Linked DNA regions of Rhodohalobacter sp. SW132. The protein of the gene in region 1 interacts with the protein of each later gene in a pairwise test. Links are inferred from orthologs where the notes say so. Each region holds a gene or a part of one and is shown in the gene's direction. Other genes may lie near its edges.

Evidence for each region.
Region 2: the proteins of DYD21_RS06305 (region 1) and ndk interact in binary tests that used the Escherichia coli proteins (3 or more experiments, as listed by UniProt). The link is inferred for Rhodohalobacter sp. SW132 from one-to-one orthologs.

Annotation. Positions count from the first base shown.
Region 1 is NZ_QUOK01000002.1:396,494-407,981, reverse strand. The notes cover bases 8,489-11,488. They hold DYD21_RS06305 (5-formyltetrahydrofolate cyclo-ligase), read left to right. Parts: upstream 8,489-9,700; coding sequence 9,701-10,276; downstream 10,277-11,488. Other genes in these bases: tmk (dTMP kinase), read left to right, coding at 11,081-11,488; DYD21_RS21295 (PspC domain-containing protein), read left to right, coding at 10,383-11,066; bshC (bacillithiol biosynthesis cysteine-adding enzyme BshC), read left to right, coding at 8,489-9,704. In the rest of the region: DYD21_RS06355 (hypothetical protein), read left to right, coding at 1-1,140; holA (DNA polymerase III subunit delta), read left to right, coding at 1,519-2,580; DYD21_RS06345 (sigma-70 family RNA polymerase sigma factor), read left to right, coding at 2,628-3,236; DYD21_RS06340 (hypothetical protein), read left to right, coding at 3,383-3,700; DYD21_RS06335 (tetratricopeptide repeat protein), read right to left, coding at 3,689-4,315; DYD21_RS06330 (patatin-like phospholipase family protein), read right to left, coding at 4,315-6,501; DYD21_RS06325 (response regulator), read right to left, coding at 6,555-6,944; DYD21_RS06320 (translation initiation factor), read right to left, coding at 7,074-7,298; DYD21_RS06315 (bifunctional nuclease family protein), read left to right, coding at 7,508-8,083; more of bshC, read left to right, coding at 8,085-8,488. UniProt on the Escherichia coli protein: Involved in the removal of 5-formyltetrahydrofolate.
Region 2 is NZ_QUOK01000005.1:171,692-182,997, reverse strand. Bases 4,291-7,108 are described here. They hold ndk (nucleoside-diphosphate kinase), read left to right. Parts: upstream 4,291-5,392; coding sequence 5,393-5,824; downstream 5,825-7,108. Other genes in these bases: DYD21_RS11415 (exo-beta-N-acetylmuramidase NamZ domain-containing protein), read left to right, coding at 5,931-7,108; DYD21_RS11425 (adenylate/guanylate cyclase domain-containing protein), read right to left, coding at 4,291-5,277. In the rest of the region: DYD21_RS11435 (TonB-dependent receptor domain-containing protein), read right to left, coding at 1-1,641; DYD21_RS11430 (methylglyoxal synthase), read right to left, coding at 2,370-2,807; more of DYD21_RS11425, read right to left, coding at 3,427-4,290; more of DYD21_RS11415, read left to right, coding at 7,109-7,184; 23S rRNA (guanosine(2251)-2'-O)-methyltransferase RlmB, read right to left, coding at 7,544-8,287; DYD21_RS11405 (hypothetical protein), read left to right, coding at 8,397-8,744; DYD21_RS11400 (glycerophosphodiester phosphodiesterase family protein), read left to right, coding at 8,957-9,796; DYD21_RS11395 (CTP synthase), read left to right, coding at 9,915-11,306. UniProt on the Escherichia coli protein: Major role in the synthesis of nucleoside triphosphates other than ATP. The ATP gamma phosphate is transferred to the NDP beta phosphate via a ping-pong mechanism, using a phosphorylated active-site intermediate.

The DNA of each region.
Region 1 (11,488 bases):
AGTGATTACCAGGTGCAGCAAGATTTCAGAGCTGATTACAATGAAATCACAGATCGAATAAACAGTGCGGCTTCATCTGATGATGTTAGTGATATTAACGACCAGATTGATCAGCTTGAAGCTGATTACTCAGGATACGAAGAACTTCTGAACGCAGCTCTCTATCCGGATACATTTGAAGATAGAGTAGCTATTTTGCGTACCAGTTTAGGCGGAGCCGAAAGCAACATTGAAGTTGTAAACGAGCTGAATGAACGAATTGAAGGCCTGCAGGCTGAAATCGACGAATTCCGCACTCAAATTGCTCAAATGGATGAAGACTCGGAAGCTGTGCGACAGCGGCTTGAACGGGCTTCTGCCAACGAACGCAGGCTCTCAGGACTGGTAACCCAGTACAGACAAAACCTGGAGTCACGTGATGAGTTTGTTTCAGATTTCCTTGAAAATCTACTCAACCGTTACCAGGCAATGGACTCTCAGACTCAGTCTGAAATTGCAGAAGCGAGCGAAAGCCTTGAAGACGATCCGCTTTCACTGCTTCGAACCATCCTTTCTGAGTATATCAATCAGGCCGATCGAGAAACCGGCCTTGAAGCACAGGATTACCTGCGCATGAGAGCTCAGCACGCATATTTCGAGACAGTTTGGGATCGGGTTGGTTCCAGAATGGCGAATGCATATGCTTCTGATTCACCCGTACAGGCTGAACAGGAGATTACAGATCTTCTCGCCGCATGGCAGGCAAGCGTCGATAACAAACTTTGGAACGCTCTTAGTACCGCGTTTAACCAAAATGGAATTGAACTTCCTGCATTTACCAGTGAAAATGCGTTTAATAATGCATTGAACTCCTTTGTAGACAATGCCTCAGCTACTGCCCGTGAGCAGAATGAAGAGGCAGATGTACAACTCTATGAAAGTTTCAGCAATTACTGGAACAATACGGTGAAATCTGACTGGGGCGAATATTTAACTACAGGAAATGTTCTTTCACAAGGACAAATTGCCTCAATTGACGTAAAACTCGGTGACTGGGCACGGTCAGCAGAACCGGTATCCAACCTGATGTTTATTCTGTTCCTCATTAGTTTGGCTGTTATTATCGGGTTGATTGTTCTCCTGGTAACGAAAAAAAGCTAAATTCTGACTAACAGATTTCATTAGGCGATAATGATTTTAAGCCTGTCCTGATTAAGTTCGGGGCAGGCTTTTTTTATGATTGGTATTTTGGTGAAATCAATTTACTGTGATGATATCTATAGAATGTCGGGTGTTCCGGTGTCGAAATTATATTCCTTCCAGTTAGCGGATCTATCAGGTGAGTGGACGGCACTCTTTTCAACCCGATAATGAATTGCCGGACTTCTAAGACTATTAAGCTGTATCCTTTTCGAAACTATGGTTAGAACTACCAAACAATTCCATGTTTTGAATGTTTTTCATTGGTGTGTTCTGATTACAATTCCTATCATCTCACCTTACGTTAGTTAAATTTCAATCCCTCGAACAAAACAACTCTTGGCAAAGGCAACCAGCATAGATCTTTTCAAAAAAGCACGCAACAGTATACGTACTCCGGACCAGAGGAAACCCATTTATTACCTCTATGGAGAGGAGCAATTTTTTATTGAGAGGCTTCAAAAGGAGATAAGCGAACTTGTGCCCGGGGATCAAAAAGATTTTAATTTTGATCTTCTTTATGGAAGCGAGACTACTCCCGAAAAAGTTCTTGGCATAGTCAAAAGCTTTCCGATGATGGCGGAGCAGAGAGTTGTAATTGTTCGCGACTTTTTAAAACTACGGGTTGGCGAATCAGGAGGAGGGAACATTAATGATTTTGAACACTATGCAAAGCAGCCAAATCCATCAACGACCTTATGCATCATTGATAAAAAATTACCGGATGGGAGAACCTCGCTCGGAAAAGCTTTTAAAAGTAAATCCAATTCAAATGTTCAGGAGTTTGAATTTGAAACATTACCCGATTATCAGCTGGCAGACTGGGCGATGGAGTGGGCCAAATCTCAATATAATAAACAGCTCGACCCGCGGGCCTCGCAAATCCTGGCTCAGCTTGTAGGTAATAATTTAAAACTTCTGTCCACTGAAATAGATAAAGTGTGCACTTTTGTAGACAGTCAGGAGAGAGTGACTATAGACCACGTAAAAAAAATAATCGGCTCATATCGCGAATATTCGGTGATTGAGCTTAAAGAAGCCATATTTCAGCGAAATCTTGAAAAAGCCCTTGGCATTGCGGAACAGATGTTGCTCAAGAGTAATGCAGATGCGGGAGAAGTTATTCGATCCGTAGGGTTCTTTTACAGAGTGTTCGCAGATGTATGGCAAATTCGACGGCTGATGGAGAAGCAGCTGACCAAAAGCCAGGTTCAATCCGAACTTGGAATTGGCAGCAGTTATCTTTTCAACTTTAAATGGAAAGATGCTTCTCAGTTTCAGCTATCCGAAATGCCTCGCATTTTTGAAGCCCTGCTCGATGCAGATCGGGCAGCTAAAGGCTTCAGCACACTTGATATCCCTTCGATCTACCTCCTGCTGATAAAACGTATCATCGGCTGATAACGCCCGGTGGTACAAAACAGCAACTTCGAAATAGGGGTACCACCATGGAATCATCAACTAAAGTAAACTTACATTCACTTTCCGACGAAGATGTAATGGAACAACTTCAGGCTGGCGTCATTCCGGCTTTCGATATTATTGTTCAGCGATATAAAGATCGCCTCCACAATTTTCTCTACCGTTATACCCACAACCACCAGGATTGCGAAGATCTTGTTCAGGAAACATTTCTGAGGGTATACCGAAGCCGACAATCCTATGTAAGAATTGCTAAGCTTTCAACCTGGATGTATACCATTGCATTGAACCTTGCGAAAAGCATGTATAAAAAGAAGCAGCGCATGACAACTATTTCTATGCATGCCGATCCTTCTGATCCGGATGACAGAGAATTTGAAATTGAGGATAGCGTGATTCTCCAGGATGATCAGCTTCACCAAAAAATGTCGGTTAAAGAACTTGAAAAAGCATTAATGACACTCAATGATGACTTCAGAGAAGTAATCGTTTTACGAGATATTCAGCAGCTTACATACGAGGAAATTGCTGAGATTACCGATACCGCAATGGGTACGGTGAAATCCCGAATAAACCGAGCCCGGCAACAGTTGCAGGCATTAATCGGAGAGTACGTAAATCCTGAAACAATTTAGGCTGTACTCAGTTGAAGTAGTGTACCCGGAAAGAGAAATCCCGGTGCCCGGCACATTAATTCTTCAGAAATAAACTTTCTGGGAACTAAATGTTGCCGGGCCGGTATCAATCTCTAATCATCCTCAATTAAACACGCTACTTCGATATGATGAGCTTTAAACAACATGAGAACCTACTTGAAGAGTTCGTGAACGACTTCGCAGAAGGAAAACTTTCCAAAGCTGAGTTGCAATCGTTCTCAGAGTTGCAGGAACAAGATTCAGAACTGCAGCGATATGCCCGATCTGGAATGAGAGCCAGAAAAAACCTCAGGCGACTGCCAAAAATAGGGTGCCGTCCCGGTTTTGATCAGCGAATGGCCGCTAAATTTGCCCTGGAACTGGAAAGAGAAGTACAGGTAGCAAACCGTTCCATGCGTGCAAAAAAATCTTCTATAGCAGATGTTTCGACATCATTCAGCTAACTCTTTCTCGATTTTCACTTTTATCTGTTTCAGATCGTCGTAATTCGGATCTGTCTCCAGACCTAAATTTGCATACTCTAACGCTTCTCTGTACGCCTTCGCCTGGAACAGAACCCAGGCGATATTGAAATAGGCATCCGTAAAATTCTCATCTTTTTCGATTGCTGCCTCATAACACTTAGCCGCTTCTATATGTTGGTTTTGCCTTAGAAAAAAGTTTCCGAGGTTAAAATGAGACATCGGTTCATCCGGCTGAATGTGTGTGATATAATGAAATAACTCGTGCGCCTTGTCAGTCTGACCATTCAATTCATAACTATCCGCAAGATTATTTAAAGCACCAATGTGAGCAGGGTTCAATTCCAGCACCTGAAGATACATATCTATTGATTGCTCCAGTTTTTCCTGCTGAGAAAAAATGTTTGCCAGGTTAAACAGGTGAGCAGGTGTTCGATGCAACTCTACCGCTTTTTTATGATAGCGCTCTGCCTTATCAAACTCCCCTAAAAGAGAATATCCAACTCCGGCATCATTGTGCAGATCAGCGCGGTCATTTTCTTCAGTAAGTTCCTGCTCAATTTCTGTAATCTGGCTGCGTATTTTTTCTTCGTTCATTAAAACTGGTATCCTATTTGAAATTCTGCAAGAAAACTGTTTTCTGTACTTGTGGATAGTATAACCTGAACAGGTCCCAATATGGTAAGGGCACCGACAGAAATACTCGCTCCCTGCACGATATCTGTTGTAGCTAAGTCCCACTCATCAGGAAATCGACCGATATAAAAATCAAAGTTAATAAACCGATGATAAATCGGCTCCATCTGTATCCCTGCGGAGGCCATTTGTATGTTGCGACTGGTAAGTTCGTACCGGTTGAATCCGCCAAAACGTACAAAACCAAATTCAGAATCGAGCCGGTTTATGGCATACCATGATCCCCAGGGCAGGTCGTCCCCCGAACTGTAACCGCCGTATAACAGGGCCCTGATTGAAAAATCATTAGATAACTCAAAAAATGATTCGATCAAACTTCCGGCTCTCAGGTAGTTGATGTTACTCAGCGAAAAATCGCCGCTATAACTTGCATTCGATACGAAACGGGTACCATTGGTTGGGTACGACTTCCTGTGAAGACGATCTCTGTTAAAATGGAAAAAATAGGAGGTATGATCTCTTGAAGAGGGGAGAATCATATCAGGATTAATGGTATTGTTCTGATAGATAAAATCTCGTCTTATTCCCCCGGCAATAAGGTTATTGGAGCTTAAATAATTACCAACAGAAAGCTGCAATCGGGTTCTGTGATTTTTGAAGCGTGATGTACGTTCACCGGCCTCAAATTGATCAATATTTTCTGAACTGTACTCTGCTTTCGTCATTATACCCATACGGGATCCAAGCCCTCCGTATGCCAGTAATTCTGCTGAAGCTTTGATTTCATCACCCAGACGTAAATCAAACCGTAAATTAGAGCCGTTAAACAACAAATTTCTGAACTGTGTATTCAGCAATATGGATGCATCCGTTTGAGTTTCGTATCGCAAACCAACTCTGAATACATCAGTTCTGTTCTCTTCAACATTGATGTGCAGATTATAGTAATACGATTCATCCGGTTGAATTCGGTAGGTAATCAGATCAAAAAGCTGGGTACTGTAAAGCTGATTGATTTTCTCATCAATAAAATCCGGGGTCAATTGAAACCCCTGCTCAAGATTTAATTCACTTAATATGAATTCGTCGGTTATAAGGTCGTTTCCGCTGATGATCACGCGATTAAATGGTAATGCCCCGTAACTGCCGATTCCGGGTCGCAATTGCGGTTTTGCAACCTGCCGGGCAGCAACTTCTTTAAATTGATCCATATAGAGATCGGCTTCATCTAAACCAACCTGTATTAACTCATCAACCCGGTCAAAATCAACAATTTCAAACCTATTTGCTTCTTGAGGGCTGATGTAGATATCAGACTCTTCAATTTGAGCCTCAATTTTTTCATTTATCCGATAGTTTAATACCTGGGTGAAAACATCGGCAAAAGAGGTCAGGCTGTCCGTTGGCATAAGCGGGGCAGCTACATTTACCGAGATGATGAAATTTGCACCTAACTCTTTCGCTTCTTGTACCGGTAAATTATTTGATAGTCCGCCATCAATGTATGCAACTCCGTCAATTACATGAGGCCGAATCAGGGAGGGAATGGAGATACTGGCACGTATTGCATCCGGCAAATATCCTGAACGAAACACTTTTGGCTCACCGGTTTCAAGCTCAGTTGCAACCGTTGCGAAAGGGATAGGAAAGTTTTCAAATCGATCCGTACCATGAACCGGCCATGTATAGCGGGATAGAAAAGCGTAAATATTTTGCCCGCTGATTATACCGAAGGGAAAATCAAGGCCACGTTCACGAATGGGGAAAGAGACGATGGTTCTGTCACCTTGCATTCTCTCAAAGTTTGAGAGATATCGCCGATTTGGTCTTTCAGTATAAAGCTGATCCCAGCTGCTTGATTTGGCAATCTCTTCTAACTGGTCTGTGGTATAGCCGATCGAATACAGGGCGCCTACGAGGCTGCCCATACTTGTTCCGGTGATGTAGTCGATTCGAACGCCGGCTTCTTCTAATTTCTTCAGCACCCCTATATGAGCAATACCTTTTGCTCCGCCTCCGCTAAGTACAACACCAACACGAATGGAATCTGACTCCACGATCTCCGGCAGCGGATGTGAGTAAACAGAATTTGCCGGAAAAATGTAGAAAAACAGTAGAAAAAGCGATGGTATTGCAGAGAATTTCATCTACTAAAAATACAATGATTCTACCCTCGATTGCTAATTTAAATGATGAAAACTTAAACCTCAGCAAACGCTTTGGATACTGCAAACCGGAGTTTCTCCTCAGTGACCGGTTTTTCAAGAAAAGCATCATAATTCGTCTCTAATGCACGATTTCTCGTTTCAGGTTCCGAATTACCAGTAACGTAGATAACTTTAATGCTATTGGCTGATTTTCGAATACGGGTCATTGCTTCAATACCATCAATATTGTCCGCCAAACGGACATCCATCATGATCAGATCAATTTCGGGTAGAGATCTTGCAGTTTCCACGGCCTCAAAACCTTTAGAGACGATTGCCAGTACATTCAATCCAAGTCTGTCTGCAAATCTTTTCATTATAATTTGCTGTATACCATCGTCTTCAACGATCAGTACATTTTTTCTATCAGTCTTTACAAACAAGAGATCCGGTATTTAAATTGATCAAGAGAACAATACACGTCTGTATGTTCAAGAGTATCCTGACACCGATTTGTTACAAAAAAATTGAAACTTTATTGTAAATTAATGTAAATACACAATTTTACTTCATTACTGTACAGTGTATCCCTCTTTTGTCAGGATAGATTTTATCTTATCAGTATGGGAACCCTGGATATAAATAGTTTTTCCTTCCGTGTGCCCACCTGCTCCGCAGTTCGATTTTAACTTCTTTTCAAGTTTTTCAATCACCTGTGGATTGTGAGTGATCCCGGTAATTACGGTAGTTGGATTTCCGGTTCTCGGGTTTCGTTGCTCTTTGATTTTTACATTCATAATTTGAAATCAAATTCTTCCAGTTTCTGTTATGTTAATTGTGTATCAAATAAGATACAAAAGATATATCGGTCAGCAATTCAGATTGTGGGATTCCACACAGCATATCATTCAAAATCTTGAGGATAAATATCGGAACGGTTATTGTTTAAGAGATAGTTGAAATTCCTTAACTTCCAATCAAAAATTAATGCATACCGGAGACACCATTGCAAAAAATTGAAATGGACATACTTGGTTTGTCAACCAGCCCCAGCAGCGGCGGGGCATACGCTCTTATTTTAACTGAAAAGAGTGGAGGCAGGCGTTTACCCATCATTATCGGAACCTTTGAGGCTCAGGCAATTGCACTGGAACTTGAAAGTATTAAACCTCCAAGGCCGATGACGCACGACCTGGTAAAGAATATTATCATGAGTTTTGATACGGCGATTGATTACGTACTGATCAATGAACTCTCAGAAGGGACGTTTTTCGCAAAATTAGTATTTAACCGCGGTGATGAAAAAATTGAAATTGATGCCAGGCCAAGTGATGCGATTGCGGTTGCTATCCGTTTTGGTGCATCGATATTTGTTCATACAAGTGTTCTTGATGAAGCTGGTATTGAATCTGAAGAACAGAAAAAACCGGGCTCCAAAAAGAGTGCGCAAGGTATTGTAGAGGAAAAGAATGAACTCAGCGGAATTGAAAAACTCGAAAAAGAGCTTCAAACCGCAATCGATACCGAAAATTACGAAAAAGCTGCTAAAATCAGAGATCAGATCAACCGGTTAAAGGGGTAGTGTGGAAGTTACGCCGGAAACATTCGAGAATCTTCCATTTTCTAAGCTTTTCAAAGATTATATAAACGGAAACGAAGAGATCCTTCGGTTTTTTACGACAGGTCTGCCTGATCGAAAGGTACTTTCTGAATACTGCCATGAATTCTCATTCACTGGCGATCGTGAGCACATTACGGACCTGCTGCTCGATTTCAACCAAACTTTTAGCCCTTCTGACAGAACAATTCGAGAGATTGAATCACTTCGGGATCCGGACACGGTTGCTGTGGTGACTGGTCAGCAGGTTTCACTCTTCGGGGGTCCTCTTTTTACGATTTACAAGACAATCACAGCAATACTTACCGCAAAAAATATTGAGGCGGATACCGGCCGAAAAGTTGTTCCTGTGTTCTGGCTGGCTGATGAAGATCACGATATCGAAGAAGTATCAGCTGTAAAGTTGTTCCAGGCTGATACAACAGATGAATTCACCTACAAACACAAAGACTATCAATATCATCCACCCGCAGCTGGCAACATACATTTAGGAGATGAGTTCGTACGTTTTGAGAAAAAGGTGGAAGAACAACTCGATGAAACAGACTTTACCGATCGTTTGCTAAATGAACTTCGAAAATATTACACACCGGAGCAGACATTTGCTCAAAGTTTTGGTAGATGGCTGCTCTCAATTTTTGAGGATGATGGGCTGATATTAGCAGGAAACAATCACAAAAAAATAAAAGAGTTTACGAAAGATGTGTTCATCACTGCGGTTGATCATCAGAATGAAATATCAAATCTACTGGATGATACCACATATAACTTGATAGATGCCGGGTATCACGGGCAGGTTGATGTGAATCCATCAAACCTTTTTTACTTTGACGATAACGGCAGGCGAATTAAGATTCATTTTGAAGATGACAAATGGCGTATTCCAGACAAAGATTGGAATTCAGCTGAACTGATTGCCGAAATTGATTCCGATCCGGAGCGGTTTTCACCTAATGTATTTCTGAGACCTGTAATTCAGGATCATTTGCTGCCTGTGATCGGCTATGTGGGCGGTCCGGGAGAAATTGCATATTATGCTCAAATGAAAGAGATCTACCCGGTTTTTGACAAGCAAATGCCACCGATTATTCCGCGGTTCAGCCTCACTTTAATTGAGAGTGCTATCGATAGAATATTGGGGGAACTTCCTTTTGAATGGACCGATTACCAGCAGCGAATCGAAGATCTTGAGCAGAACTACATTGAAAAGACCGAAGAGCATGATGTTGAAAAAATGTTCACAGTATGGCAAAATCATATTGAAGAGCTATCTCGTGTGAAAAAGCAACAGATTTCGGAGATAGATCCAACATTAGCCGGCAGTGTAGGCAAAGCAACAGCTGCCTATTTCAATGAACTCGAGAAGGTAAAGGGAAAAGTTTACCGATCCATGAAAAAACAAGATCAAATTCAGATTGATCGGATTATGCGTATCAAACAGAACCTTTTCCCCAATGGAAATTTACAGGAACGTGAGATCGCGTTTGTGTACTATATGAACCGATACGGACTCAATATTTGGGATTATCTGATGGATGCACTTCAGGATGAAGAACCTTTTTCACACAAAATGATTTGGTTATGACTGAACGATCCATTGCAGAGAAAAAGGAAAATATACGCCGGTCGTTTCTTCATGTGCGCAGGTCGTTAAGCGAGGTAGAACACCTTGAACTCAGTATTCGAATTGCGGACCAGTTATTCAATCAACACGCATTTCAAAAAGCGGATACGGTTCACACCTACGTATCGATGGAAGAGCAGCGGGAAGTTTCTACCACAAAAATCATTGAAACCTGTTTTAATATGGGGAAAAGGGTAGTGGTTCCAAAAATGAAGCCGAACGGCAAACTTTCTCATCATAGAATAAAAAGTTTAGATGATCTGTACACCAATGAATGGGGAGTAAAAGAGCCTTTTAAAGAAGATCCGGTTGATGTTTCAGAACTTTCATTGATCATCGTTCCGATGGCTGCTGCTGATTTTTCAAGGAATAGAATTGGGTATGGAAAAGGGTATTACGATCGGTTTCTAAAGAATTCAAATTCGTTCTCTGTTGGGTTATGTTACAACTGTACATTATCATGGAGTAGCTTGCCTGTGGAAACGTTTGATGAACAACCAAATCAGGTAATTACCGAGAATAAAGTCATTTAAAAAAAGGTGTAACCGATTGAACATGCTTTCGTAAGGTTAAGAAAGTTTGGAAACCAATCGTTTCTTACTACGCAAATTAATGATATCGAAATAAACGTCAGAACTCATGGTCAGTCAATCTAAACAGCATTCACGGTCGTCCACTCTGCAGATTTCAGATGAGGATTTACAAACTTCACTGAAGGATTTTCTGAAAACAGATGAAGAAAAAGAGAAGGTGAGTATCTGGAATATCCGAACCATCAGCGGTCTCGCTTTTATTTTTATTGCACTTGCTTTCGTTGGCCAGACAATCGGCGCAGAACTGTTTGGATCGGGTGGCATTACATTTCTTTCAACTCTTGTTAATCTGACACCCTATTTGGCTGGAGCGATGGTTGCTATAATCTGTATTGGGTTTTTGAAAGGATCAAAAAAAGAAAAACATCGCGAAAAGGAAAAGGAAGAAATTAAAAGAGAAACGTACGATAAACTGGATGAATTTCTGTATTCAGATGCTGCTGCCGGGAAAAAAGAAAAAAGGAAGAGTAAGCAGAAAAGTGGTTCTTCATCCTCATTTACCAGCGGATTACGATCAAGTTCAGGCAGTCTGACCAAATCCCGCACAGACCGTAAGCTTTTTGGAGTATGCGGCGGTCTCGCAAAATATCTTGGGCTCAACTCAACCGTTTTACGTATCGGTTTTCTGATTGCCTTTTTTCTTAGTTCAGGTAGTTTCTTTCTTTTATATATTGCAATGGCAGTTGTAATGCCAAAAGAGTCGATCGACGACATGGATGATTTTAAATAACCGAAAGATTACACGTGTTTATTACGTTTGAAGGGATTGATGGCAGCGGAAAAACCACGCAAATTCGCCTGCTAAAAGAATATTTCGAAAAGCAAAAAACAGACTGTTCAGTATTCCGGGAACCGGGCGGTACCGATATATCCGAGCAAATTCGCACGTTACTGCTGCATGGGGGTGATGAGATGGATCCCGTCACCGAAATGCTCCTCTTTTCTGCCGCTCGTTCACAACTCATTGCTGAAAAAGTAAATCCACTATTGGAGAAAGGAACCGTGGTAATCCTTGATCGTTTTTACGACTCAACAGTTGCCTACCAGGGATATGGCCGGGAGTCAGCCACTATTGGGGTGATCAATCAGCTGAACTCCATCGCGTCTCACAAAACGGTTCCCGATTTAACGTTTTATCTGAAAATTTCTGCT
Region 2 (11,306 bases), on another replicon or contig:
CAGAGTCAAAAAGTATCTGTCTTTGAAGTCGATAACCGACTGGCCGAAAAAGCCGCCAGTGATGATCCGAATCCGGTCTTCAAAACTCAGTGTTCGAGCACCGCTTGTGAGCGTCGGTTCACCAGGTCCGGGAAACTCTTCGGCATGCCCGGTAACGGATGCTTCACGAGTCTGAACGGTTTCACCACCCCAAGCAAAATTAAATCGTAAATCTGGATTTATTCTCCAATTATAAGTACCGGTATAGTCTAAAGTGAGTGTAGTGTAATTCCATCGTTGGTTGGAGCGGATTCCTTGTGTAGCTCCTGGAAATCCAACAGGTCTTTGCTGAAACAGGTCGCTATCAGCATAATCATAACCAACAGTAAAATCATGGTCCAAATTAGAAGCCTGTTGGTAATTCAAAGTGCCTCCAACCATAAACCGATTGTTATTTGTCTGGATATCGTAATCCAGAAATTGATCTATATCCTCTATTCGGCTCGAACCGATATAGTTTTGATCCTGTCTGTAGGCATTTAGAGTTAAACCCTGGGCATTATTACCAGATGCAGTATTTATAATGGCATGCCGTGTATACGCGCTATTTACTCTAAGGTAAAGATTCTCGGCTAACTGTGATCTGAAGTTTGCCCTGAGTGCATATTTATCCTCAGTGTCGTTTGGTAAAACACCCTCACTATCTGAAAAATTACCTGAGACATAGTATTGAACTCTGTCATCTCCGCCCCTCACCGACATAGAATATCTCTGTGAATGCCCGGTTCTCAGCCAGGGATCTAAAAAAATATATGGCACTTCATCAGTTCCAAAAGGTCTCATGAAATTAGCACCCTGTTCAACTTCTGCATGCCAGATAGGCCGGTCAATATTGGAACCCATTTTAGTAAATATTTGAATCACACCTGCAGCAGCTTCAGAACCGTATAGAGTAGTAGCAGCAGCTCCTTTAATGATTTCAACATTTTCAATATCTGCAGGAATAATGTCATTGATTGGGGTGGATTGTACATTCGCTCCTCGTCCGGCAAATCCTACTGGAGGAACATTGTTAGGATATGGTTCACTACGCAATCGAATACCGTCTATGTAAATCAAAGGCTGATTACTCATACTCACACTGACATTACCTCTGATCCGTATTTGACCACCTGCACCTGAAGAGCCGGCAGTTTGCATGATATTTACCCCAGCGACCTGTCCCTGAATCATACTTTCTACATTACTGGTACTTCCGATCAAGTTTTCAGCCTGAATTCTACCAACAGAACTGCCAATTTCGCGTTGCCTGGTCATACCTGCTTGCCCAGTTACCACAACCTGATCTAAACCAATCATATCAGATTGCAACTCAAAGTCCAGCTGTAATACTTCGTCAGCAGATAACTCTACAGTCTGCTCTGATGCGCGGTAACCAATGAAATTTGCAATAACAGTATATGTGCCCGGTTCAATGTTTTCAATCGTGTACTCACCATCCATGTCAGTAGCTGTTCCACGTTGTAATTCTTCGATTATAACATTTGCAGCGGGTAAGCTTTCACCAGTTTGCCTATCGATTACTTGCCCGGTTAGTGTGGCATTTTGTGCGAATGCTGTTGTATTGAAAGTGGTGTTTAAGAAGAATAGTGTCAAAAACACGAAACACCAATTAAGGTAAGTGTAGCTTTTCTTCATATTGAGCAATTTTAGATTTGATTAACAAAATTAAATATCAAGCAACGACAGGCTAATCAAATCATTAAAATTGACAATTTCAACAAATAAATTAATTCAAAATTGAAAATTTTAATTAATTAAATATAAATAAATTCTTTTTTACCTAAATAAATTAATTTCTAATCAAAAGGGAAGCCCTTTTCTTTGAATGTTTATTAATATTTTTAAAATTAAAGCTAAATTAATTAAATAATTTAGCTTTAATTAGTGATATGATTTATCTATTAAATACTAAGACGAGTAAAAAAAATTATTTCTGGAGATAATTGTCAAAAAGAAAGGCACAGTCTTGAGTATTAGGATGAAGAAATGGGCTGCTGGAATTAATATTTAGGTATAAATTAAAATGACCTGCAGTTAACGATAGCTAAAGTTTAGAATTGATTCTCTAAATACATTCTCATAAAAGTAGTTTTCAACATAGTTTTTTAAATATTCTGAGACTGTTCAAAACGAAGATGTCTCATCAATTACGTCATGTTTGACTCCAATTCGGTATCTCTTGACTGTTAGGTAAGGGATTTTTCCGTTGGCCGACTGCTCTCCTAAAAAAATGAGTGAATCCATTTTCCCTGCGGCTTGTTCCCGCAACAGTAAGTACTCATTGGTGTCTGTTCAAATCCGTGACAATTGTATTAATGTAGAGTTATCTATTTATTCTCATTGCTGAGCCTATCCCCATAATCCACCAAATAACGTTCATACGGTTCATCCATCAGTGGGGAAGTGATTAAAAAGTCAGCCGAGGAGCGGTCACAGGCAAGCGGAATGTTATAGACGATTGCCATTCGGAGCAGGGCTTTTACATCAACATCGTGCGGCTGTGCCTGGAGAGGATCCCAGAAAAATATCAGCAGATCCAGCTTTCCCTCAGCGATTGCCGCCCCGATCTGAAGGTCACCCCCGAGCGGACCACTTTTAAACCGGTGAACCGGGAGCCCGATTTTCTCCTGTATCAAACCGCCGGTAGTACCGGTACCAAACAGCTCATGTTTTTTCAGGATGTCACTGTTGTACTCGGCCCAGTCGAGCAGATCAAGTTTTCGATAATCGTGCGCTATCAGACCAATCCGTTTTTTGGACTCCATAGTTGAGGTATGTGAACCAATACTGGGGTGCGATTTTGATGGTTTGATGTTGTTCTGCATAAAGACTGTATTGATTTTTAAAAATTTAGGAGCTCTCTGTTTGCACAACCTGATACCGCCGATTAATAAATATATATAACTACATTAAGGTCTGTTTCGTGACATTTCACGTTTCAAAGTACTATGTGATGAAACGTGTGTTTCTATTGTATCAGCTTAGCACAGGTGTAGAAAGAGAATAGAGATAATTTACTTTATGCAAAAGCATTTTGTTGAATAGGGGAGGGAAATAAGATTGTTATCTCAAGACCTCAGTTCGATTCTTGAATTATGGAGAAAAAAGTCCCCCTTAGAGAGGCTGTGAGGAAATTGTTTTCCAAATAAATGTACTTAAATAAATTAAGATTTCTTTCATTTTCTCAGCTCCCAGGCTTTCTGACCCACCCCCGTCCCCTCCCTATCGCGCCCTAACGGGACTTGATAGGGAGGGGAGCTTCAATACAAGCTTACACGCCTAAAAAAATAAATAATGCCAACGAATGAGAGTGTAAATTCTCACAGCCTCTTTAGGGGAGACTTGATACTGAATAAATGAAATAGATTGTTATCTCATGGCAAGTTAGATAACCAGTTTCATGGCAGGTTTTTGCAGATTAAGCCGCCGGATCGGGTGGAGTTTATCACCAAACCCTTTAATTTTTGATTCTGAACCGCTGATGTCGCAGTAAATATCATCCTGCATTAAAAATCGCTGCAGATCTTTATGGGCGAGAGTGGTGTCGGATATCACAAGTTCATCGCTGTCTGCTTTTTCAACAAGGCGAGCGGCAAAGTTCACGGTATTGCCAAAGTAATCAATCCTGTTGTTCAGAGTTACTGCATAACAGTTTCCGCAGTGCAGTCCTCCCTTCAGTTTGATTTGATTCTCCGCATTCTCCGCAGAACTGAAGTATTTTTGGGCTTTTCTGTATGCCCGAACGGCTCCATCCGGTTTCCGGAAAACGGCCATGATAGCATCCCCGATGGTTTTAACAACGGCCCCGCGCTCTTCACGAATGATCTGCCGCAAAACCTCAAAATGATCCATCACCCGGCTGATCGCCTCTTCATCACCGCCTTTGGTATAAATCGATGCGGAATCGATGAGATCTGTGAAGAGAACACTTAGTTCCGTGCACTTCATTTTCAGAGAGGGACGGAGCTGCTCTTTTGGAAAACAGTCGCGAAACAGTTGCTGAGATGTAACTTCTGCAGCCGAAACGCCATATGCGGCCCAATTTGTGTCCTCCACAGAAACAAGCAGCGGATTGTCAGTCCGGTTCTTGATGATCATATCGGAACGGGGATTGAGAGGAGTATAATCATCTTCTCCTTCCCCTTTTTCGAGCGTCATGGTGACGTTATCCAGACCGTTGATGTCAGCTTTTACATGCATATCCCGGTCGAGAGTATCTGTTCGGACACGGAAATCGCCTTTGGGAAGGTTTAGTTGTACAAAATGTTTTGTGCCCGGCTGAATGTATTGCTGCAGCAGCACGTGGTCGCGATCGTGAGGGCCGGAAACACAGTAGGTATCTTCACTCAGCTTTCGGATCAGCGGATGACATTTAAAAACGAGCTGAGTTGAATTATTCAGGTCAAAATGCACGGTGTCACCGCAATGCCTGCAGTAGTGAGAGCTGCTTATTTCATCCAGTTTTCGCGAAATTTTTAACGTACGCCTGCACGTTGGACAGATCTGCCGCCACTCCATGTTCATGATGTTTAGCAGAACCGCCTGGTACCCGGTTTCCAGCACACGATGCAGGGGAAATGCCCACATTTTAGCCAATTGAATCGGGTTGATAACTTTCAGATCCTGCTCGTCACCGAACCGAAGGTGTTCGATGATCCGGCGAGAAAGTTCCGGCTCTTTACTGGCGGCGGTAAGATGATCCAAAAGCGTACTCCATTTACCCGGATTACGGGTTTTCCAAAACGGCCGGTTTCCTTCGGGAAATCTGTGGCCGACGATAGAATCATCATACTTCTGAATGATTTTTTTTAACTTTCGCCGGAAATGTGCCGAAAAATGACGTTTTGTACGCACTGAGCCCATAAACCCGCGTGCCACACCTTCAAAATGAATTGTGATGGCCGTACCTTTTTCGCGGCTGCTGCGAAGCGGGTTCAGCTCTATTTTAATATGCAGATTTTCGTACGGTCCGCGCTGGTATTCCCGCTTAATTTTTAGAAAGTGAGGGGCTTGCCACTGATACGGCTCTTCCTTCCAGATATCGGCACGGCGAAGATTGTTATATTCGAGTTGGGCAAAGTGACGGGGTAGATCGTGTGAGATGACGGCTTCCTGAACCGGATGCTGCCCCATATCTTTAAAAAAGCGATTGGAATCCGATATATATGGCCATAGCTGCGGCGGGGTTCCCGCCGAATTAATTTGCCAACTGTAGGAAAATGGGTAACTCTTCATCAAAAAGTTTTTAAAAACGCATTGTCGAGTTTCTACACGTGATATCGTATCTTGACGATTCTATATCTAAAAGAGTATTTCAACATTAATTTGTTACAAAAAAACTATAAAAAACATGGCAGTAGAACGAACACTCACGATATTAAAACCGGATTGCGTACGTAAAAACCTGATCGGTACTGTTACCGCACAGATCCAGGAAGCCGGCTTTTCCATTAAAGCATTGAAATTGACCCGCCTAACCAAAGAGACAGCCGGCGGATTTTATGCCGTACACAAAGAGCGTCCATTTTTCGGTGAGCTTGTAGAGTTTATGAGCAGCGGACCATGCGTTCCCATGATCCTTGAAAAAGAGAACGCTATCGAAGATTTCAGAGCCCTGATTGGTGCTACAAATCCGGCAGAAGCGGAAGAGGGAACCATTCGTGCACAGTTTGCCGACAGTGTTGGAGAAAATATTGTTCACGGATCAGATTCTGTGGAAAATGGTAAAATTGAAGGGGCCTATTTCTTTGCCGAATCAGAAGTTGTTGCTAATAACAGCTAATTTTTCTTTGTGGGAATATGTACCAGAGGCCGGTTTGAATTAATCCCGGCCTCTATTTTTTCATACATGGAATTTGCACTATCAAAAACTTCATCCATCACTTTTCATGATCACTTCTACTGTGCGGACTGCGATATCAATACTAATTTTTGGACTTATATTTTCAGCTATTGCGTGCGATTCAGGCGATTTGAATAGCCCTTCCGAAAGAACAGCAGTTGTTACAGGCGCAGAGCGATTGATTACCTACCATCTGGATGAGATCCAGGAGAAACGCGTGGGACTGGTGATGAATCCCACAGCTGTTGTAGATGGTGTTCACATGCTTGATACGCTCCTTGCCCGTGGTGTGAACATCACAGCGCTGTATGCCCCCGAGCACGGATTTCGAGGTGAAGCGGGCGCTGGCGAAAGAATAGAAGATGGGGCAGATCAGCAAACCGGCCTTCCCGTTTATTCACTGTATGGACAGACGCGAAAACCGACTCCTGAAATGCTCCGGGATGTGGATCTGCTGCTGTTTGATATGCAGGATGTGGGGGCAAGATTTTATACCTATCACGCAACGATGGGATTGGTGATTGAAGCTGCCGCAGATGCCGGGCTGCCTGTCTGGATTCTCGACCGGCCAAATCCGCTGGGTGGTGAATATATCAGCGGATGGATACGTGAGGATGAGTTTACCTCGTTTGTCGGCCCGTATGCCATGCCGGTGGCACATGGCATGACTCTTGGCGAGCTCGCAAAAATGATGGTTGGGAAACAATGGCTGGATACAGAGTCCGATCCTAAGATTCGCATTATTGAAATGGAAGGGTGGAGCCGGGAAATGCTCTGGCCAGACACCGGGCTTCCCTGGATTGCGCCATCGCCAAATCTGCCAACGTTCGAGCACGCCTATGTTTACCTGGGCACATGCTTAATAGAGGGCACAACTATGTCGGAAGGACGGGGAACGGAAGATCCGTTTTTACTGATCGGATCACCATCAACCCGGCTTGACGAGGAAAACTTTGAACGTATGAATCAATCAATCAGCGGTGGAAGAGTGAGCCCGGCTGTGTTTACCCCGGAGTCGATACCGGGAGTGGCCCCATCTCCAAAACATGAAGGCGAAGAATCATATGGAATTCGTGTACATGTAGATGATTACACAGCATACGAACCATTCGAAAATGGCTTGATTATAATAGCTGAACTTATGCAGCATTCACCAGAAGCTGAGACAAATAACTTTCTCTATAGGCTTGCAGGTACAAGAAAAATCGACCAGGTAATCAGTGGAGAGGCTTCACCGCAGGATGCGGATTTTGAACTGGATGAATTCAAAGAGGCGCGTAAGAACTATTTAATTTATTAATATATGATTAAATTTCAATATCTAACGATTTGGAACAAAATAGATTTTTACCTGTTTGTATGGTTAAATGTTGTCTTTTTGCTGATGGAAATAGAGTCTAATATTACAAAGTAAAAGTTAAGAGATTCACCAGAGACACATTTACACCCAGGAAAAAGAAATCTAACCAACTAATTAAAAAATAAAATCATGAGTTTAAAGAAGATTCTTGCAGGATACGGATTATGGAAGTTGAGCGGTGGCTGTTTCGGGATATTGGTAATTATTGGAATAATCGTCGCACTTATTATGTTGTAAACAGGCTCTGTCGCATACCTTAATTGATGAATGCGGAGATTATACTGCTGATAGAATAAAATTTATATTCCGTCCAGCTTTTGGCGCCTCCATTCGTAACAAACAAGGGCAGCACTGACGGATGCATTCAGCGATTCAACATCGTTGTGCATGGGAAGTGAAAGCAGAAAATCGCAATGTTCGCCCGTTTTTTTTCTCATTCCCCGTCCCTCATTTCCAATTACAAAAGCCATGGGTACGTCGTATTTCTGGTTCCAAATCGTGGTTTCAGCGTTTTGATCGAGGCCGGCAATCCAGAATTTATTCTCCTTTAAAGTCAGGATGGCCTGGTTAAGGTTTACCGCCCGTACAATTGGAATTCGTCCGGCGGTTCCTGCACTGGTCTTCATTACTGTGGCGTTTACCGGCGCCTGGCGATGCTTCGGCACAATTACGGCTGTGATTCCGGCAGCAGCAGCAGTGCGTAAAATTGCGCCAAAATTGTGAGGATCTTCAATTTCATCAAGGCAGAGAACAGCCGTTTGCGGGGTGGGGGTAATATCAATCAGCCAATCTTCAAACTCGATGTAGGTGATCTCAGAAATAGCGGCTACCACGCCCTGGTGGTTCACATCCCCAACCAGGTCGAAAAGTTTTGAGGGCGGAACACGAGTAACGGGAATTTTATGGTCCGATGCCCGGTTAAAAATAGAGTGTACGTTGTTACCCGACAAATTATCACGTACATAAATTTTATCTACACTCGATGGATCGTTCGTGAGAAGCTCATCGATTGGTTTGATACCGTATGCATATTTGTTAGGCATTTATAATAATTGTGCTTGCAGTTTGCATGTTGTCAGTCAAATGATATTATATAGAAAATGTTTTTTTGTTGTCTGTGGATAAAACCTAATCTCTAAGATTATCACCACTATGAAGAATAACCCTAAAGAAAAGAAATCCGGCAACCAATATCTCGGGTTTACCGGTAAAAGCCAGCAGAAATCAACTGTTCAGCAAAAAAAGTTTCTATTCTTTCTGAATGGTGACGCCGGAGTCATTACCGCAGGTATCATTCAGATTGTAGCAGGACTTAGCATCGTTGGCGTAACGATCTTAGGTCTTTTAACTCCATTATGGCTTTCCGCTGTTTTAAGCCTCATTGGAAGTATATCAAGTATGTTCGGTGTCTACCTTATATTTCACTCCATTGCTGCAAATGGTAATTTTGATACCTTGATTAATCAATCCATTAAACGCGTTATTCGGGACCAGAATTAGAAGCGCTTTTTATGGTTGATGCTGTGTGGAATCTGGCTTCCAGGGCTATCAGATTGTTAGTAGTTACTGGATGAGTCATTCATGAACCATAAAATGAAAGGGTCTGGAACGACCCGTTTTGTATAAAAGTCTACCCATGACTCAGCAGATTATTTTCATTCAATTTCTAATCTCGCATCAAGAGTGTGCCCGCCCGTAGTTCAAATTCAGAGATGCATACCCTGAAATCTGGCGGAGGAATTCGAACCGTAAAAAATAGGGTTCAGCCGGTTGGCGGTTTCAAAACAAGAGCTGGCTTTTTTGTAATTGCTCACCGCGGAGCCAGTTTCGATTTTCCTGAAAATACCATGCCTGCCTTTGAAAATGCATTCAGAATGAAAGCAGATATGATCGAACTTGATGTATTGCTCTCACGGGATGGAATCCCGGTGGTGATGCATGATGAAACGCTTGATCGAACTACGAACGGCAGAGGAAATGTACAGCATTTTCTGTACAGAGAACTTCAGGAATTGAATGCGGGAAACTGGTTTGGTCCGGAGTTTAGTGACGTTACCATCCCATCACTCCAGTCGGTTTTAAGCTGGGCAAAAGGTAAGATTGCGCTCAACATCGAGATTAAAGGAGAAAAGAGAGGTCATGTTTCAAAAACGAGTATTGAGCCGGCGGTTATTGAACTCGTCAGGCAGTTCGAAATGGAGAATCACATTGTGATTTCCAGTTTCAGCCGGAACGCAATTAAACGTGTCAAAGAAATCTCAGACGACATCTCAACCGCTATTCTGAATAGTGAATACAGCTATGGAACACGGCTTGTATATCGTATGATGAGTCGTTTGGATGCTGATGGACTCAATATGCTTTCGCGTCAGATGAAGCGTCCGCTGATGAAGAAGCTATCTCAACATAACGTGCCGGTTTGGATTTATACTATAAATTCAGAAGCTGAGATGCGAACCGTGATTCGAAAAGGGGCAACCGGAATCTTTTCTGACCGACCCGATCTGTTACGAAAAGTGGCCTCAGAAGAGTTGTCGGCCTTAGATTCCTAAGAATGAATTAGCTTTGCAGAGTATGGATAGAAAAAGTTTATTCTTTATTGTGATTTGGTTTGAACGGGAAGAGGGAGCCTGCTATTTTTAATTTTCCATCAACCAAGGTAAAACTCACATGCCCACGAAATATATTCTCGTTACCGGAGGGGTAACATCATCACTCGGCAAAGGAATAATTTGTGCTTCCCTGGGGCGTCTTCTTGTTGCCAGGGGTTTAAATGTTACCGTCCAAAAACTTGATCCATACATTAACGTGGATCCCGGGACGATGAACCCCTATGAACATGGTGAGGTTTACGTGACCGATGATGGCGCTGAGACCGATCTGGATCTGGGCCATTATGAACGATTCCTGGATATAAAAACGTCCCAGCAGAATAACGTAACCACCGGCCGTATCTATTACGATGTTATTACAAAAGAGCGCCGCGGTGTTTACCTGGGAAAGACAGTACAGGTGATTCCTCATATTACAGACGAGATCAAATCACATGTCATAAACCTGGGCGAATCGGGGAATTACGATATTGTGATTGTTGAGATTGGCGGTACTGTGGGTGATATTGAAAGTTTGCCTTACATTGAGGCAATGCGCCAGCTGAAATATGAAGTGGGCCGCGAAAATACATTGTCGATACACCTGACACTTGTGCCCTATCTTGCCGCAGCACGTGAACTGAAAACAAAGCCGACGCAACACTCCGTCAAAACACTGTCTGAAAGTGGTTTGAGTCCCGATATTCTGGTTTGTCGTTCGGAACATTCACTCGATACATCCATCCGGGGGAAAATTGCCCAGTTCTGCAATGTGGATATTGAAGATGTAATCGCTTCACTTGATGCTGAGAGCATCTATGAAGTACCGCTTCTGATGCAAAAAGAGGGGCTTGATAAGCGGGTAATCCAAAAGCTGAACCTCACTACTTCAGAACCCGACCTTGAGCGGTGGATTAGTTTTGTGGATAAAATCAAGTATCCGTCAGCAAACGTGAAGATTGCGCTTGTAGGAAAATATGTTGAGCATCACGACTCCTATAAATCGATTGTTGAAGCGTTGATTCACGGAGGCGCCGCGAACGATGCAAAAGTAAACATCAAATGGGTTCAGTCCGAAACACTAAACGCTCAGAATATTGAGAAATACCTTGGGGACGTTTCAGGAATTCTTGTTGCCCCGGGGTTTGGTGATCGCGGAGTAGAAGGAAAATTCCGTGCTGTGAAGTATGCGCGGGAAAACGAGATTCCATTTTTTGGAATCTGCCTTGGCATGCAATCAGCCGTAGTGGAATTCGCCCGGAATGTAGCCGGAATGGAAGGTGCGAACAGCACAGAATTCGTTAAGGATACTGAATTTCCTGTGATTGACCTGATGCTTGAACAGAAGAATGTGAAAGATAAAGGCGGAACCATGCGCCTTGGCAAATATGCCTGTTCACTGAAGAAAGGAACAAAAGCAGCTCTTGCATACGGCATAGATTCTGTTGACGAACGGCACCGTCACCGGTAT